DNA from 2 places in the Massilia sp. SYSU DXS3249 genome. Region 1 is predicted to be linked to the other one. Evidence: predicted binding sites of a transcription regulator. Region 1 holds the regulator's gene; the other holds the start of a gene.
The links. Region 1 encodes FNR, which switches genes on or off when oxygen is low (the NO sensors DNR and NnrR bind a similar motif). Its sites were predicted from a motif close to TTGATNNNNATCAA; they were not measured.
Positions count from the first base shown of each region.

Region 2: the regulator FNR is predicted to act here: its motif matches at 2,265-2,278, upstream of ACWCIA_RS01455 (agglutinin biogenesis protein MshI).

Region 1 is NZ_JBSIPX010000004.1:17,208-21,416, reverse strand. It holds gene ACWCIA_RS06275 (cytochrome ubiquinol oxidase subunit I) at 1-1,160, opposite strand, end outside; gene fnr (fumarate/nitrate reduction transcriptional regulator Fnr) at 1,386-2,153, shown strand; gene ACWCIA_RS06265 (VOC family protein) at 2,262-2,690, opposite strand; gene ACWCIA_RS06260 (DUF885 domain-containing protein) at 2,874-4,209, opposite strand, start outside.
Region 2 is NZ_JBSIPX010000001.1:318,896-323,104, forward strand. It holds gene ACWCIA_RS01450 (DUF6701 domain-containing protein) at 1-2,195, shown strand, start outside; gene ACWCIA_RS01455 (agglutinin biogenesis protein MshI) at 2,342-3,283, shown strand; gene ACWCIA_RS01460 (PilN domain-containing protein) at 3,280-3,912, shown strand; gene ACWCIA_RS01465 (hypothetical protein) at 3,909-4,209, shown strand, end outside.

The sequences.
Region 1 (4,209 bases):
CAGGGCTGGCGCCCCACTTCGGTGGTGACCCAGCCGGCGAGGATGGCCACCAGCCCGGCCGGCCCCATCCACAAGGCACCGCGCAGGAAAGCGCGGCTGGTGAAGATCCGCCCGCGCCGCCTGAGCAGCAGGCTCCAGGCGCCGAGGGCGATCATCAGCAGGCCCAGTCCGACCATCAGGCGGAAGCTCCAGAACACGATCAGGGAGTTCGGCCGGTCGGCGGGGGCGAATTCCTTCAGGCCGGCAATCTGCCCGGACCAGGTATGGGTCAGGATCAGGCTGCCCAGGTGCGGGATGCCGACCGCGTAGCGCGTCTGCTCGGCCTCCATGTCGGGAATCCCGAACAGCAGCAGCGGCACCGCCTCGCCGGGCTCGTTCTGCCAGTGTCCTTCCATCGCCGCCAGCTTGGCGGGCTGGTGCTCGAGCGTGTTGAGGCCGTGGAAGTCGCCGATGACCGCCTGGACGGGCGCCGCGAGCAGGATCATCCACATCGCCATCGACAGCATCTTGCGCACCGCCGGGTTGTCCCTGCCCTTGAGCAGTTGCCAGGCCCCGACCGCGCCGACGATCAGCGCCGTGGTGAGGTAGGCCGCCGCCACCATGTGCAGCAGGCGGTAGGGAAACGAGGGATTGAAGACGATCGCCAGCCAGTCGGCCGGCACCATGCGCCCGCCCTCGATGGCATAGCCCTGTGGGGTCTGCATCCAGCTGTTGGCGGCCAGGATCCAGGTGGCGGAAATCAGGGTGCCGACCGCGACCATGCAGGTGGCGACGAAATGCAGGTGCGGGCCGACCCGGGTCCAGCCGAACAGCATTACGCCGAGGAAGCCCGCCTCCAGGAAGAAGGCGGTCAGCACTTCGTAGGCCAGCACCGGGCCCATGATCGAACCGGCGAACTCGGACATGGCGCCCCAGTTGGTGCCGATCTGGTAGGCCATCACGATGCCCGACACCACGCCCATGCCGAACATGACGGCGAAGATCTTCAGCCAGAAATGGTAGAGGTCGACATACACCGCGCGCTTGGTGCGCAGCCAGGACAATTCGAGGACGGCGAGGTAGCTTGCCAGGCCGATGGTGACCGCCGGGAACAGGATGTGGAAGGACATCGTGAACGCGAACTGGATGCGGGCCAGGTCCAACGCCGATAAGCCGAACATGAGCACTCCCGAGGATGAACTGTCGAGAATCTAGCATGGGTAAAGGTGCGCACAGTTGGCAAGCTGTCCATGCTCGCGAAAGGCGGTGCGAAGCGTAGGGAGCCGTTGCGTACTTACATCGCAAGCGCGCATGTGGACGGCCTTGTCCGGAAAAACCGGGAATGGGGACGGCTCAGCGGTCTATAATGGACCGGCCACGTTTTTACCTCGTTTCTTCGTCCTAACATGACCCAAGGCATCCCACTTCCCGCGACGGCGCCGATCAGTCTCGGCGCGATCAAGGCCAGCTGCAGCGCCTGCAGCATGCACCAGCTCTGCCTGCCGATGGGGCTCGACGACGCCGACATCAACCGGCTCGACCAGATCATCGGCCGCCGCCGCCGCCTCGCGCGCGACGAGCGCCTGTACGCCATGGGCGAGCCCTTCCGCAGCCTGTACGCGATCCGCTACGGCCATTTCAAGACCTACCAGGTCAATGCCGCCGGCGAGCAGCAGATCACCGGCTTTCAGATGGCCGGCGAGCTGCTCGGCATGGACGCGATCAGCGGCGACCGCCACCACTGCGACGCGGTGGCGCTGGAAGACAGCGAAGTCTGCGAAATTCCGTTCGCACGCCTGGAAGACCTGTTCGGCCAGGTGCCCGCCCTGCTCCGCCATTTTCACCGGATCATGAGCCAGGAGATCACGCGCGAGCAGAACGTGATGCTTCTGTTGGGCAATATGCGCGCCGAGCAGCGCTTTGCAGTGTTCCTGGTGAACCTGTCCGCACGTTATGCGGCGCGCGGCTACTCCTCGACCAGCTTCGGGCTGCGCATGTCGCGCGAGGACATCGGCAACTACCTGGGCCTGACGATCGAGAGCGTGAGCCGGCTCCTGTCGCGCTTCAAGAAACAGGGCTGGATCGAAGTCGACAAGCGCGAGGTGCGCCTGCTCGAGCCGGCCAAGCTGAAGGCGATTGCGGCCGGCACCGACCAGTGCAGCCCGATGAGCTGAGTGCCTAATAAAACCTCCATGGCTGCGTTGCATCGTCTCGCCGTACCCTGGTACTGTCTTCGACGATGCGCCTTGCCCTGGAGGTTTTCTTAGGCGCTCCCCTCCGGATTAAAAAGTAACCCGCACCGCCGGGGCGCTGCGCTGCGCCTCGCCGTGGTAAACGGCTTCGATGTTGTTGCCGTCCGGATCGAGCGCGAAGGCAGCGTAATAGCCGGGGTGGTAGGCGCGTTCCCCGGGGCCGCCGTTGTCCTTGCCGCCCGCGGCCAGTGCTGCCTTGTGGAAAGCATCGACCATCTCGCGGCTGCCCGCCTGGAAGGCCAGGTGGTGGCGCCCGGTCAGCATGCCCTGCGCGGCCTCGCTGTCGGCGGTCGAGACGAACAGTTCGTCGGCCCAGAAATAATCCTCGCCGCTAGCCGCCAGCGGCACGCCCAGCGCTTCGAATACTGCCGTATAAAACCTGCGCGACGCAGGGAGGTTGCGCACCACGAGCTGGATGTGGTCGATCAGGCGGCCGCGGTAGAGTTCCTGGGTTTCCATAGCGCACTCCTTCGGAAAGAGGTGGTCGGGAATCCATTCTATCGTGCGGCGGACGTAGGGTGGGCTCTCGAGCCCACGCGGTTTCATCACGTGCATGGACGCGCTGCCTGCGCGTCCGCGGCATGGTCGCCTGGACGCAGAGTACGTACCGCGTGGGCACAAGTGCCCACCCTACCGGTCGGTTCAGGCCTTCGCCTTCTCCTTCGCGATCCAGCCGTCGACCAGCTGGCCCAGCACGTCGAGCGGCACGGAACCGGCGCCGAGGACCATGTCGTGGAAGGCCGGCAGCGAGAATTTCGGGCCGAGTTCGGCCTTGGCCTTCTCGCGCAGCTCCAGGATGCGCAGCATGCCGATCATGTAGGCCGTGGCCTGGCCCGGCCAGGCGACGTAGCGGTCCACTTCCTGCACGTTGATGCCGTAGTCGACCGCCTGCTGGCGCGTCCAGCCCTTCATGTGCAGGCCGGTGTCGACCACCAGGCGGCGTGCGCGGAACAGTTCCGACCCGAGCGCGCCCAGGAGGCCCGGCACGTCGCCGGTCTTTTCGTCCCCGTACCAGCCCTGCTCCACCGCCAGGCGTTCGGTGTACAGCGCCCAGCCTTCGCTGTGCGCGCTGCCGCCGCTGAAGATGCGCTGGCTGCGGTATTTCGGGATGCCGGTCAATTCCTGCTGGATCGCCAGCTGGAAGTGGTGGCCGGGTACCGCCTCGTGGTAGGACAGGCTGCGCATGCGGATCATGTCGAAGGTCGGACCGCGCATCGGCACCCAGAACACGCCCGGGCGGCTGCCGTCCGGCGCCGGCAGCGAGTAGTGGGCGGCGGCCGAGGCCTCGGTCAGCGGCGGCTCGCGCAGCACGACGACCGGGGCTCGCGGCTTCAGGTTGAACAGGCTGGCGCTGCGCCGCTCGGCGTCCTTCACCATCTCGACGTACTTGGCCAGGATGGCCGGGCGCGGGTCCTCTCCATCCTTCACCTTCGGCTGGAAGGTGGCGTCGAGCGCCTTCATGCGCGCCTCGATGCTGCCCTCGTTGAAGCCGAGCGAGCGCAGGTGCTTGTCCATCTCGCCTTCGATGCGCGCCACTTCGCGCAGGCCGATCGCATGGATCTCCTCGGCGCCGAGCGTGGTGCTGGTGTAGTTGGCGAGCGCGCGGGCATAGGCTTTGGCGCCGTCGGGCAGGCGCGAGATGCCGGCCGTGTCGGTGGTCTTCGGATGCAGCTCGGCCATGAAGGCTTGCACGCGGGTGTAGGCCGGGCGGATCTTGTCCTCGACGATTTTCGTCGCGCGCGCGATCGCCGCCGTACGCGCCGCGGGCGTCAGGTCCTTCAACTCTGCCGTGCGCTGCTCGAGCGAGGTCACCAGCACGTTCTGCGGCGCGGCCGGCTTGAGGAAGGTGTCGACCTGGAACTGGGCGCGCTCGAGGATGAAGCGCGGCGGGATCAGCTTGCGTTCGGCGGCGGAACGGCCGCGCGCCAGCGCCTCGTCCATGCGGGCGGCTACCTGGTCCAGGCGGGCCAGGTAGCTG
Region 2 (4,209 bases), on a different contig from region 1:
CGGACTTGTCGGTCGCGCTGGCGCGTTCGGGGCCCTTCGAGGTCGGCCAGAACGCCGAGTACACGGTCACCGTCACCAACAACGGCCCCTATACCGAAGCAGGCCCGATTACCGTCAGCAGCACGCTGCCGGCGGGCATGACCTATGTGTCCGGCAGCGGCAGCGGCTGGACCTGCAGCGCGAACGGTGCGAACGGGGTCTGCACCTATAGGGGTGCGCTTGCGCCGGGAACGAGCGCACCGCCCCTGCAGGTCACGGCCGCGGTGAAGACGACCGGCGAGAAGACCAGCACGGTGACGGTGGCGGGCACCGGCGACGACAATCCGGCCAACGATTCCGCGTCCGACACGGCCACCGCCATCGACCGAACCGTATCGACCGACCCGACCCCGGCGACCTTGGATCCCTACCTGTTCACCGATAGCGCGTGCACGCCCGGGATCAAGATCGGCGCGGCGGGACAGGGCTGCAAGCTCTACACCGCTGCGGTCGTGGGCGGGCGCGCCGCGCCGGTCTTCATCACCGCCACGCGCGAGGGCACGCCCGCCGCGCCGAGCGACACGGCCGCCACCACGCGCTCCATGCAGTTCGCCCTCGCATGCATCAATCCCGTTGCCGGCACGGTAGCCGCCGCCTACGCGGGCGCGGCCATCCCGGCCTGCGCGGCGGCCGGGCAGCCGCTGGCCTGGTCGAACGCGGTCGACGTCAGCTTCCCGGCGAAAACGGCGTCGGTCAAATACGACTTCGTCTATAACGACGTCGGCCAGGTCAGGCTCAGCCTGAGAGAAGGCGGCGGCACCGCCGCGACCGAGCCGTTTGTCAGCGCGCCGCTGCGCATCGAGTTCAAGAGCATCCGCTACGGTAACATCGTCAATCCCGGCAATACCACGCCTGCCAGCGCCGGCTTCGCACCGGCCGGCGCGACGTTGACGGTCGAGATCGGCGCGCGGCTGGACGGCGCGGCGGGCTCTGCGCCGGCATTCGCGCCGAACTTCGGCAACGAGAAATTCCGGCCCGGCCTGGCGCTGGGCCGCTCGGCGCTCCCCGGCGTCGGCATCGCCAGCCTGGGTGAACTCTTCGAAACCGGCGCCCGCGCCTGGAAGGGCGGCATCATGGCCACCGAGGCGTCATGGAGCGAAGCCGGTGCGATCGGATTCGGAACCGGCCTGGTGGACGCCGCCGATCCCGCAGACGCCGGCAAACAAAACTTCTACCTCGGCGTGCCGGTCCCCGGCAGCACGGCCGCGGTCGGGCGCTTCTATCCGGCCTATTTCAAGACCATCGTCACCGGTCCCTTCGATTGCCCGGCCAACCTTCCCGGGGTCTACCCCTGCCCGCGCGACGATCGCGGCGCCGTCTATTCCGGGCAGCCCTTCGACATCACGGTCGAGGCCTACAACGCGAACAACGAACGGCTGAAGAATTTCACCGGCGACTGGTTCAGGACGGTGACCCTGAGCGCCGTGAGCGCGGCCGGCGGCACGCCGCTCGCGTCCAACCTGGTGCCGCAGGCCGGCGAAACGAAGGTCGCGATCACGAAGACGACCGCGCTGTTCGACCCGGTGGCGAATACGACCCTGAACGTGATGCAGGCCAGCGCCGCCTACCGGCTGGCCGTGGGATACAGCAACCTGCAGCCGCGCGCGACCAATTTGACGGCGCCGACCGCCGTGTTCGTGCGCGCCGCCGCCACCGAAAATGTTTTGGGCGGCAATATCGAGATCAGCTCGCTGCGCACCGGCGAGGTGTCGGACGAGGGCGGGGTGCTGGCGCTCAACGGCCGCCTGAAAGTGCCGAACGCGCTCGGCAGCGACATCCTGCGCACGGCGCTCGGCCTGCGCGCCGAATACTGGGCGGGCGCCGCGGGCTGGCTGGCCAACCCGGCCTACGCGGATGCCGCCGGCGCCCCCGGCACGGCGACGCGCTTCCTGAGCTGTTCGCCGAAGTTCGCCAGCGCCGGCACCACCTGCGACACGAACGTGGCGGCGGCGTCCAGCCCGCAGCAGGTGCGCCTGGCCAGGGGCGCCGGCGTCCTCTGGCTGCGCGCACCAGGCAAGCTGGCCGGCGGCGCCGCGCGCAGCGGCAATGTCACCCTGCAATTCGACGGCTGGCCCTGGCTGCCGAGCACGATCGGGCGGGTGACGTTCGGCACCCATCGCAGCCCCGTAATCTACGTGCGCGAAATGTATTTCTAAACCTGCGGTGTTGCAGGGGCGGCCCATCGGTGCAGGCGCCGCCGATTTTCTTCGATCTCCTGAGCGATCTTGAATATAATCAAGTTTTTACGGTCAGACCGTCCCTGACCCTTGTCCGAAGCCCGCTTCACTCCACCACGGCCCGCATGCGTTTTTTTAGAAAAGCAAAGAAAAGAGAAGGCTGGCTCGCCATCGCGCTGCAACGCGACGGCCTCGCCGTCATCAGCATGCAGACCTCTCCCGATATTCGTCCCCAGGTGCGCCAGGCCGTGTTCTACCCGGGAAAAAACTACGCCGAGCTGCTCGAGAAAGCGGGCCGCGAGCTGCACGCCCATGCCTACCGCTCTATCACCGTGCTGGCCGGCGGCGAATACCAGATCCTCTCGGTCGACGCGCCGAACGTGGCGCCCGACGAACTGAAGACGGCGGTGCGCTGGCGCCTGAAGGACATGCTCGACTTCCACGTCGACGATGCCACCATCGACGTGCTCGACCTGCCGGTCGACCCCAATGCGGCCGTGCGGGCCCAGCATTCGATGTTCGCCATCGCCGCGCGCAACAGCGTGATCGAGGCGCGCCAGAAGCTGTTCACGGCGGCGAGGGTGGAGCTGGCCGTGATCGACATCCCCGAGACGGCCCAGCGCAACATCTCGGCTTTGGTCGAGCCGCCGGGACGCGGCGTGGCCATGCTCTCCTTCGGCGAGGAGGGCGGCCTGCTGACCGTGTCCTACCGGGGCGAGCTGTACCTGACGCGCCGTATCGACCTCTCGCTCGACCAGTTGCTCGACGAGGACCTGGAGCGGCGCCATGCCAGCTTCGACCGCGTCACCCTCGAGCTGCAGCGTTCGCTCGACAATTTCGAGCGCCAGTATTCCTTCATCAGCGTGGCCAAGCTGGTGCTGGCGCCCTCGAGCGTGCAGGGCCTGGACGACTACCTGTCGAGCAACCTCTACACGCCGGTCGACACGCTCGACCTGGCCACGCTGTTCGACTTCGAGCGCGCCCCCGGGCTGGCCGACCCGCTGCAGCAGCAGCGGTTCCTGGTGCCGCTGGGCGCCGCGTTGCGCCACGAGGAGACGGCGCTGTGAGCCAGCAGATCAACCTGTTCAACCCGGTCTTCCTGCAGCAGAAGAAGATCTTTTCGGCGCGCACCATGGCCGCGTCGCTGGGTGCGCTGCTGGTCGGCGTGGCCGCGCTCCAGCTGTACGGGAACATGCGGGTGGCCTCCCTGCAGGCCCAGGCCGACGCCGGCGCCGAGCAGCTCGGGAAGACCGAGGCGCGCCTGGCCACCGTCAACAAGGAGTTCGCGCCGCGCCAGAAGGACCCGGCCCTGGACAGTGAACTGGCCGAGGTCCAGCGCCAGCTGGCCGCGCTGCGCGAGGTCTCCGGCGTCCTGGAACGAGGCGAACTCGGCAACACCCGCGGCTATGCCGAGTACTTCCGCGCCCTGGCGCGCCAGCATGTGGACGGCCTCTGGCTGACCGGCCTGAGCATCCAGGGCGCCGGCGCCGAGATCGGCGTGCGCGGGCGCGCGCTCGACCCGGCGCTGGTGCCGGGCTACCTGAACCGCCTGACGCGCGAACCGGTCCTGCAGGGCAAGTCCTTCGGCGGCATGCAGATCACTGCCGCCGCCGGTACTGCGGGTGCCGCCCCGGGCGCCGCCACGTCCTATGTCGAATTCAGCCTGTCCTCCGGCGCGGAGCCGGCGAAGCCATGAAAGAGCGCCTGATCCAGCTGGCCGCCCGCGTCGACGCGCTCACCCTGCGCGAGCGCGTGCTGCTGTTTGCGGCCGGCGCGGCCGCCATTGTGTTCGTCGCGTTTTTCGTCGGGCTCAAGCCGATGTTCGCGAAGCAGGAGGCGCTGCGCCGCCAGATCGTGCAGCAGCAGAACAACATCGAAGGACTCGACACCGAGGTGCGCGTGAAGGTGGAGGCGGCCCAGGTCGATCCGGACGCGCCCGTGCGCGAGCGCATCGCCAGCGCGCGCGCCGAACTCGACGCGCTGGCGGGCAGCC